DNA from 3 places in the Staphylococcus arlettae genome. Region 1 is predicted to be linked to each of the others. Evidence: predicted binding sites of a transcription regulator. Region 1 holds the regulator's gene; each other region holds the start of a gene.

Region 1 (3,294 bases):
TTACAAGTGACAACATTTTAATATGCTACACTATTTAAAATGAAAACACACTCAACGATATTAGGCGATGAGTGTGTTTGTTAGGTTTGTTGTTGTAAAAAATTGATTTAAGCTATTTTAAATTGTATCACTAAATAAAGAAGCCTGCGATTGCTGATGAAATAAATGAAACTAATGTAGCACCGAATAATAATTTCAAACCAAAGCGGGCTACCATGTCACCTTTTTCGTTATTTAATGATTTAATTGCACCGGAAATAATTCCGATTGAACTGAAGTTGGCGAAAGATACTAAGAAAACTGAAACGATACCTTTAGCATGCTCACTCATACCTTTAACTTCACTTAAACTTTGCATCGCAACAAATTCATTGGATAGTAGTTTTGTTGCCATAACAGAACCAGATTGTACTGCATCGCTCCAAGGAATACCAGCTAAAAATGCAAATGGCGCAAAGATAAAACCGATAATTGTTTGGAAGTCCCAATCAATTTGTCCACCTGACAAGCCTGAGAAGATACCGGCAACAAGTCCGTTAAGTAAAGCGATTATAGCAATGTACCCTATTAACATTGCACCAACGATTACAGCAACTTTAAATCCGTCTAAGATGTATTCTCCCAATACTTCAAAGAATGACTGTTTTGAAGCTTCACTTTCTTGCACAATTAATTTATCCTCTTTTTCATCCACACGATATGGATTGATGATAGAAGCGATAATAAAACCACCGAATAAGTTTAAGACTACTGCAGTAACAACGTATTTAGGTTCGATTAATGCAAAGTACGCACCAATGATAGACGCTGATACTGTAGACATAGCAGAAGCTGTTAATGTATATAAACGTTGTTTAGGTATGTATGCTAATTCTTTTTTTAGTGATATAAAAACTTCTGATTGTCCCAAAATAGCAGCGGCAACTGCGTTGTATGATTCTAAGCGTCCCATGCCATTGATTTTAGAAATAAGAAATCCTAGAACATTAATAATCCATGGTAAAATTTTTGTATATTGTAAGATACCAATTAATGCTGAAATAAACACAATAGGTAATAAAACATTAAAGAAGAATGGAGGGTTTTCAGGATCTATATATTCAAATCCTCCAAATACAAAATTTACCCCTTCTGCTGCTTGCGCTAATAGATAGTTAAAACCATTTGAAATACCACCAATAACAGTAATACCAAATTTTGTTTTAAGTAAGATAAAAGCAAAAACTAACTGTATCCCAAGTAACAAACCGACATAATTCCAACGTATATTTTTTCTGTCTGAACTAAACACAACGGCTAGTGCTAAAAATACTACGATACCAATTAAGCCAATAATAATATGCATATTGTTTTTCATCCCTTTAATTTTTTCTTAATATCTATAATACAATAAAAGTAATATAAGTAACATGGATTTTTAAAATTTTTAAATCATATTGGTTGAAAAAGGTCAAAGTTGGTCATATAATATAGTCAAAGAAGGTCAAAAAGAGGTGATAATCATGCACAATATGTCTGACATCATAGAGCAATACATTAAAAAATTATTTGAAGACTCCAATGAAGATGCTGTAGAAATTCAGCGCGCACATATAGCGCAACAATTTGATTGTGTACCTTCGCAACTTAATTATGTCATTAAAACACGTTTTACAAATAAACATGGTTATGAAATTGAAAGTAAACGAGGTGGTGGAGGCTATATTCGAATCACAAAAATTGAAAATAATGACGCAAGCGGATATATTAATCATCTACTCCAAATTATTGGTCCTTCAATATCTCAACAACAAGCGTACTATATTGTAGATGGCTTATTAGAAAAAGGTTATATTAGCGATAGAGAAGCTAAAATGATTAATGCAGTAGTAGATAGAGAAACATTAAAAATGGATGTAGTAGCACGTGATATTATTAGAGCTAATATTATGAAAAGACTATTACCGATCATAAATTATTATTAAAAGAGCGAGGTGATTACCGTGTTGTGTGAGAATTGTCATTTAAATGAAGCCGAAGTTAAGGTAGCAGTAAAAGGAAAAGACGGTATTCAAGAAAAATGGGTATGTACCACTTGCGCTAAAGGGAACAACCCTTGGACACAAGATAGTCAAGTAGAACAACAAGATGATATAGAAGGTGCCTTTGTTGTAAAACAAATATTACAACACTTAGCAGCTAAACACGGTATCAATTTTGATGAAATTACGATTAAAGAAGCTAAACGTTGTCCAACATGTCAAATGTCTTTACGTGATATCGCACATGTAGGTAAGTTTGGCTGTGCACAATGTTACGATACATTTAAAGAAGATATTGTAGATATTGTAAGACGTGTGCAAGGGGGTCAATTTGAACACACAGGTAAAACACCTCATTCGTCCCATAAAAAATTAGCGTTAAAAAAACAAATTGAAGAAAAAACCAACCATTTAACACAGTTAATTGAAGAACAAAACTTTGAAGAAGCTGCTATTGTCAGAGATGAAATCAAAGCATTAAAAGCAGACAGAGATAGCGAGGTGACACGTGATGAGTGATAAAGACTTAAATGCACATATGAGTGATTGGATGCGTGAAGGAACTGATTCACCAGTTATTATGTCATCAAGGATTAGATTGGCACGAAATTTAGAAAAACACGTGCACCCGTTAATGTTTCCATCTGAACAAGAAGGTTATAGAGTAGTTAATGAAGTTCAAGATGCGCTTCCCGAGTTAGCTGTACAACATTTAGATCAAATGGATCAACGCAGTAAATTTAAACTCGTTGCGAAACATCTTATTAGCCCTGAATTAATTAAACAACCAGCGGCAGCAGTGTTATTAAATGAAGATGAATCATTAAGTTTAATGGTCAATGAAGAAGATCACTTACGTATTCAAGCAATGGGCAATGATTTATCACTACAATCATTGTTTGAACAAGCTTCACAAATTGATGATCAGTTGGATGCTAAGTTAGACATCAGTTTTGATGAAACTTTAGGTTATTTAACAACATGTCCTACAAACATTGGTACAGGGATGCGTGCTAGCGTGATGCTACACTTACCTGGATTATCCATTATGAAAAGGATGAATCGTATTGCACAGACTATTAATCGCTTTGGATTTACAATGCGAGGGATATACGGTGAAGGTTCACAAGTATATGGGCACATCTATCAAGTATCTAATCAATTAACGTTAGGTAAAACAGAAGCCGAAATTATCGATAGTTTAACTGAAGTAGTACAACAAATTATTAATGAAGAATTACAAATTAGAGAACAGTTAGACCGTCATAATTAC
Region 2 (3,294 bases), 330 kb from region 1:
GTTTCCTATCAAAAGGGTTCAGATATGAGGAAACATGAAATCGATCCAATAGAATATCACAAAGTTTAATAGTTTAAATATAAACAAAGATACTTCCATAAAATGAAGATATCTTTCAGACTGTCGACAAAATTTCTGACTTTGTTGGCAGTTTTTTTATGCACGCTTTCCGCGGGCACTGCCTTAGCCTGTAGTCTTCGGCAAGTGCTCTTCCCGTAGGAGTTGGCATAAATCGTTAGCCAATATAATACTAAAATATTACTTATTCAATGATTGTTTGTCATCAAGTCAATGAGACAAACAATCAAAGAAATAAAAACATCTATTCCTTTAGTATAAAAATTAATTGTCATAGTAAAACATAAAATATATCAATTATAGGTATACATGTTAGAATTGATATTAAGTTATTATAAAAGGAATTAGTTGTATAAGGAGCGTTAACGTAGTGAAAATTTTAGCTTATTTAAGACTTATCGCGATGGTGCTCATCATTTTTTGGGTTGTACGCGGCGTCATCATGATGATAGGTGATTTTATGGGAGTTGTTGCTTATAATCAACAACTTGTCATCGTAGGTTTAGCAACAATATTATTAAGTGAGTTTTATAGAGGGCGAAAGGCTTCGACTGCATTATTTGCAGTTGGCTTTTTATTAATCATTTTTGGTTAAGTAAAATATAAGAACGAAAAAGCAGAAACAAACATGTAATCAATTATGTGTTTGTTTTTTATTTATATGTCGCAGTTATATTGTATTTATAAAAAACAGTACAATCGGTACTTTTAAATATGTCTATTTAGCGCACTTACAGCATTTGTCAGAATGAGTGCAGAGTGGTTTCTAGCTATGAATTTAGTACCTGTAGCTTATCTTTAGTGAAATATTATATGCCGTATTGAAAAGTAAAAAGAAAGTTAATTTGGTATATAACTTATAAGCTACATGCTATAATCACTTTTATAAGGTATAGTAGTTGTGTTATATAAATAATAAAATGGATTAAACTACTTTTTAAGTTAATGTTATTAATAAAAAAACTACCTAAAAAATAGGTAGAAATTAAATGTTTTGATAGCATCTCAAATGTATAAATATATAAAGTGCCCAACGACGATTAATAAAACTTCTTAAAGCTTGTGGTAGCAAGAAGTAACGTTGAACACTAACTTAGCCCCCTCGAAGGGAATCGAACCCCTATTGTAAGAACCGGAATCTTAAGTGTTATCCATTACACTACGAGGGGTAAAATAAACAATACTTTAAGTTTACAAATCTTCAAAGTAATGGTCAATACACTTTTTAAAAAGAATAAAAAACATGAGTTTATTTTTTGACCATTTTTGACTTTTAGGTTAAAATAAATTCAACAGTTATAAATAAGGAGGAAATATAATGAATTTAATTCCTACAGTAATCGAAACAACAAATCGTGGTGAACGTGCTTATGACATTTACTCACGTTTATTAAAAGACCGCATAATTATGTTAGGTTCACAAATTGATGACAATGTTGCAAACTCAATTGTTTCTCAATTATTATTCTTACAAGCACAAGATGCTGAAAAAGATATTTACTTATATATCAATTCACCTGGTGGTAGTGTAACAGCTGGTTTTGCGATTTATGATACAATTCAACATATTAAACCAGATGTACAAACAATTTGTATTGGTATGGCTGCATCAATGGGTTCATTCTTATTATCAGCTGGTGCTAAAGGTAAACGTTTTGCGTTACCTAATGCTGAAGTTATGATTCACCAACCATTAGGTGGTGCCCAAGGTCAAGCGACAGAAATAGAAATTGCTGCGAACCATATCTTAAAAACAAGAGCTAAATTAAATAAAATTTTAGCTGAACGTACAGGTCAATCAATTGAAAAAATTGAAAAAGACACAGACCGTGATAATTTCTTATCTGCTGACGAAGCAAAAGAATATGGTTTAATTGATCATGTTATGGAACCAGAAGCATAAATAATTAAAACCAGTCCTATATAGGACTGGTTTCAGACTGTCGACAAAGTCTCCGACTTTGTTGGCAGTTTTTTTATGCACGCTTTCCGCGGGCACTGCCTTAGCCTGTAGTCTTCGGCTAGTGATATTCCCGCAGGAGTCGGCATAAATTACTGCCAATATTACACAAAAACATTATAATATATGTAAATTAAACAGTGGTGGTGTTTATTATGTTGAATAAATCAATTGATAAAAGAGATCAATATGAAATGATTTCTATCTCTGAATTAGTCCCTAATAATCATTTATTACGTAAAGTCGATGCGATATTAGATTTAAATTTTGTGTATGAACTTGTCGAAGACAAATATTGCCTTGATAATGGTAGACCATCTATAGATCCTGTTATTTTAGTAAAAATATTACTCATACAAAGGTTGTTTGGCATTAAATCAATGAGACAAACAATTAAAGAAATAGAAACAAATGTAGCTTACCGTTGGTATTTAGGATATAGCTTTTTAGATAAAGTACCTCATTACGGAACTTTTAGTAAGAACTATACACGTCGTTTTCATGATACAGATTTATTTGAACAAATATTTGAGAAAATACTAGAAATAGCTATCAAAAATAACTTAATAGATCACTCATCTTTATTCATTGATTCTACACATATTAAAGCAAATGCAAATAAGAATAAATACATCAAAAAAATTGTAAAAAAAGATACACTTCACTTCCAAGAAGAATTGGATAATGAAATAAATGAACAAAGGCGAGCACAAGGAAAAAAGCCAATAAAAAATAAAAGCAAGGAGGAATATAAAACCAAAAAAGTAAGTACGACTGATCCAGAAGCTGGGTACTACGTTAAAGGTGAACGAGAAAAGCAATTTGCTTATAGTTTACACGCATGTGTAGATAAAAATGGTTATATTATTGATAAGCACGTGACACCTGGTAATATTCACGACAGTACACAACTCAAACCAATGATTGAAAGATTGGAAACCAAGCAGATGTTGCCTATCACATTAGCAATTGATTCAGGTTATAAAACACCTTTTAATGCACACTTTTTGCTTGAAAAAGCAATTGTACCAGCAATGCCATATACGAGACCTAAAGGAAAACCTGGTTTTTTCAGAACAAAAGATTTCATCTACGATGAACATTATGATACTTATATTTGTCCTAATGATGAAACTTTACTATATAAAAGAACAATGCCAACAGGACACAGATTATATGTATCAGATGCTTCAATATGTCGAGACTGTCCACTACTAAATAAATGTACTGAAAGTAAAGATGCCATAAAACAAATT
Region 3 (3,294 bases), 440 kb from region 1:
ACAGGTGTGTTCATATTCAATTCATGGTAATAAGTTTGACTAGCACGATAAGGACGTCCAGTAGCAATCATTAGTTTGTGTCCTTGTGCTTGTAATGTATTAAGTATTGTTTTTGTATAAGGTGAAATCTGTTTATCATCGTTTAATAAAGTACCATCTAAATCTAAACAAATTAAATAAGGTTTCATATATGTCTCCTTAAGTTGATATTAAAATTTAATGTAACAATATCATAGCATTTTATTGGCGTTTTGTAAGATATTTGATATATTGTTAATTAAGATTAATTACGAAGAGGTGATTACAAATGGATGAAGGACTTAAAGATAGTATTTTAAATGCCTTAGAGATGGTTATCGACCCAGAGCTTGGTATTGATATAGTTAATTTAGGCTTAGTATATAATGTAGATGTAGATGATGAAGGATTATGTACCGTTGAAATGACATTGACTTCTATGGGATGTCCAATGGGACCTCAAATTATAAATCAAATTAAAATGGTATTAGCTGAAATACCTGAAATTTCAGATACTGAAGTTAATGTTGTATGGAGCCCGCCTTGGGATAAAGATAAAATGTCTCGTTATGCTAAAATTGCATTAGGCATTGGCTAAGCTCAATTTTTAGTAAAGACTTAATTATGTTCATAGATGTTTAGACATCATTGGACATGTTAAGTCTTTTTTTGTTGGAGAAAATTAAATATCAATTGAGTTATGATAAAGACAATCCGAAAGTTGGATAGCCATTCGAGATTGGTTTTATTTAACTTGTGACAAAATAAATTGTGTGTGCGTGTGACCATAACGTTGCATATCATCGATACACTGTTCAACTGCTGACATTGATTGAAAATGCATTTTAACTAAAAAGCAAGATGAACCAGAAACTCTATAACAAAAATCAACATCAGATTGGTTATTAATAAAAAGTTTGAAGTCTTTATATAAATTATTTTTAATAGTAATGTGCATAATAACTTCAATAGTATAACCTAACAAAGTGTAATCAATGTCAATTGTATATTTTTTAATAATACCGGTCTCTAAGAGTTTATTGATTCGTTCACGTACTGAAGGTGATGATAAATGTACAAGGTCACTCAATTCAGACAACGATATTTTACTATTCGTTTGTAGCACAGAAATGATTTTATTGTCGATTACGTCCATGAATAATAATACCTCAAATAATAAAGTTTTTATTAATTATACCTAATAAAACATAAGGATGAAAGACGTTTAGTTATATAAACTTCATAATAGGAGGTGGACATATGACTTTAATAAAATTAAGTGAATTAGGTGAAACACCGTATCAACAATTACTAGGTCATAACGAACAATTATTACAGAGTTGGACAACATTAGCCCAAACGATTGAACAAAACTTACATTTACAACCTAAAGTGGTGGAGGAAATTAGAAGAATGTTGGCACACCAAAGTGGTTGTTCATATTGTAAGAGCAAAGGAAAACCAGAAGGTAGTAAAGCACAATTTAATCCAAAAGAACTGACAGCAATTGGTTTTACAGAAGTATATATGACAATGGGGACGAACATACCTGATTATCTATTTCAGGAGCTTTATAAAGTAATGACTGACGAAGAAATCATCATGTTGATAGCGTATATTCAGTTCACGGAGTGTCAGCAAAAATTTGGCGCATTGTTACAATTGGAGGCTACTGATTAATTTGATGGCACGATTTCGATTAAATTTGTACTAATTTGTGTATAACAAAAAAGAGAAAATTAGCGGCATACGAATGATGTTTTTTAGTTGATATTAGCAACAGAAAGGTATATAATTTAATTAAGGTCAAAGAAAGTCAAAGTCAAAGATAGTTAACCTTGACCTACACTTAATGATACAGGGGTGAGTTTATTTGGATATTAATCAAATGACCTATAAAGTACAAAGTGTTTTACAACAAGCTATTGAAATCGCTAAAAACTATGAAAACCAAAATATTGAAATTGAAGCTATATTAAAAGCAGCCTTAACAGAATCGGATAGTTTATTTAAAAATATTTTAGATAGAGCAAATATTGATACTGAAAGTTTAGCACTACAGTATGATAGTAAATTAAGTAATTATCCAACTGTACAAGGTGAACATGTGCAATATGGACAATATATAAGTCAAAACGCTAATAAATTATTGAATACAGCAGAACAATATATGAACACATATGAAGATGAATATATTTCAATGGAACATTTGTTGTTAGCAGCAATGGAAGTAGACAGTATTACACGTGAAGCAATAGGTAACAAACAAGAAGTTATTACAGAAATTATTAAAAAAGTTAGAGGAGGAAACCATGTGACAACACAAAATCCAGAAGTAAATTATGAAGCTTTAGAAAAATATGGCCGTGATCTTGTTGAAGAAGTAAGACAAGGGAATATGGATCCAGTCATTGGTAGAGATGAAGAAATACGAAATGCTATACGTATTTTAAGTAGAAAAACTAAAAATAATCCAGTATTAATTGGTGAACCAGGTGTTGGTAAAACTGCAATTGTTGAAGGCTTAGCCCAAAGAATTGTACGTAAAGATGTACCTGATTCTTTGTTGGATAAGACTATTTTTGAATTGGATTTAAGTGCATTAGTTGCAGGCGCAAAATACCGTGGTGAATTCGAAGAGCGCTTAAAAGCAGTGTTAAAAGAAGTTAAAGACTCAGATGGCCGAATCATATTATTTATTGATGAGATCCATATGTTAGTTGGTGCAGGTAAAACAGAAGGCGCGATGGATGCCGGTAACATGTTAAAACCTATGTTAGCTCGTGGCGAACTTCATTGTATTGGGGCAACAACTTTAAATGAATATCGTGAATATATTGAAAAAGATTCTGCTTTAGAGCGTCGTTTCCAAAAAGTAAATGTATCAGAACCAGATGTAGAAGATACGATTTCTATTTTACGTGGTCTTAAAGAACGTTATGAAGTATATCATGGTGTACGTATTCAAGACCGTGCACTCGTCGCAGCAGCAGAACTGTCTGATCGTTATATTACTGATCGTTTTTTACCGGATAAAGCAATTGATCTTGTTGACCAAGCCTGTGCAACGATTCGTACTGAGATGGGTTCGAACCCTACAGAATTAGATCAAGTTAATCGTCGTGTAATGCAATTAGAAATTGAAGAAAGTGCATTGAAAAATGAATCTGATAATGCAAGTAAACAAAGATTACATGAATTGCAAGAAGAATTAGCGAATGAAAAAGAAAAGCAAAGTGCCATTCAGTCACGTGTTGAACAAGAAAAAGAAAAAAT

What was found. The regulator CtsR, encoded in region 1, represses protease genes until heat stress. The targets are predictions, from matches to a motif close to ATGGTCAATAAAGGTCAAACA.
Region 2: clpP (ATP-dependent Clp endopeptidase proteolytic subunit ClpP) is a predicted target of CtsR. The motif match lies at 1,332-1,352, and genes of this name have one in related genera.
Region 3: clpB (ATP-dependent chaperone ClpB) is a predicted target of CtsR. The motif match lies at 1,821-1,841, and genes of this name have one in related genera.

What each region holds. Positions count from the first base shown of each region.
Region 1 covers NZ_CP094803.1:2,400,023-2,403,316, reverse strand. The annotation lists gene MUA37_RS11770 (NupC/NupG family nucleoside CNT transporter) at 131-1,345, opposite strand; gene MUA37_RS11765 (CtsR family transcriptional regulator) at 1,503-1,964, shown strand; gene MUA37_RS11760 (UvrB/UvrC motif-containing protein) at 1,983-2,540, shown strand; gene MUA37_RS11755 (protein arginine kinase) at 2,533-3,294, shown strand, end outside.
Region 2 covers NZ_CP094803.1:2,073,039-2,076,332, reverse strand. The annotation lists gene MUA37_RS10190 (hypothetical protein) at 449-673, shown strand; tRNA gene MUA37_RS10185 (tRNA-Arg) at 1,176-1,247, opposite strand; gene clpP (ATP-dependent Clp endopeptidase proteolytic subunit ClpP) at 1,397-1,981, shown strand; gene MUA37_RS10175 (IS1182 family transposase) at 2,194-3,294, shown strand, end outside.
Region 3 covers NZ_CP094803.1:1,955,638-1,958,931, reverse strand. The annotation lists gene MUA37_RS09570 (Cof-type HAD-IIB family hydrolase) at 1-188, opposite strand, end outside; gene MUA37_RS09565 (metal-sulfur cluster assembly factor) at 308-616, shown strand; gene MUA37_RS09560 (Lrp/AsnC family transcriptional regulator) at 764-1,174, opposite strand; gene MUA37_RS09555 (carboxymuconolactone decarboxylase family protein) at 1,279-1,698, shown strand; gene clpB (ATP-dependent chaperone ClpB) at 1,892-3,294, shown strand, end outside.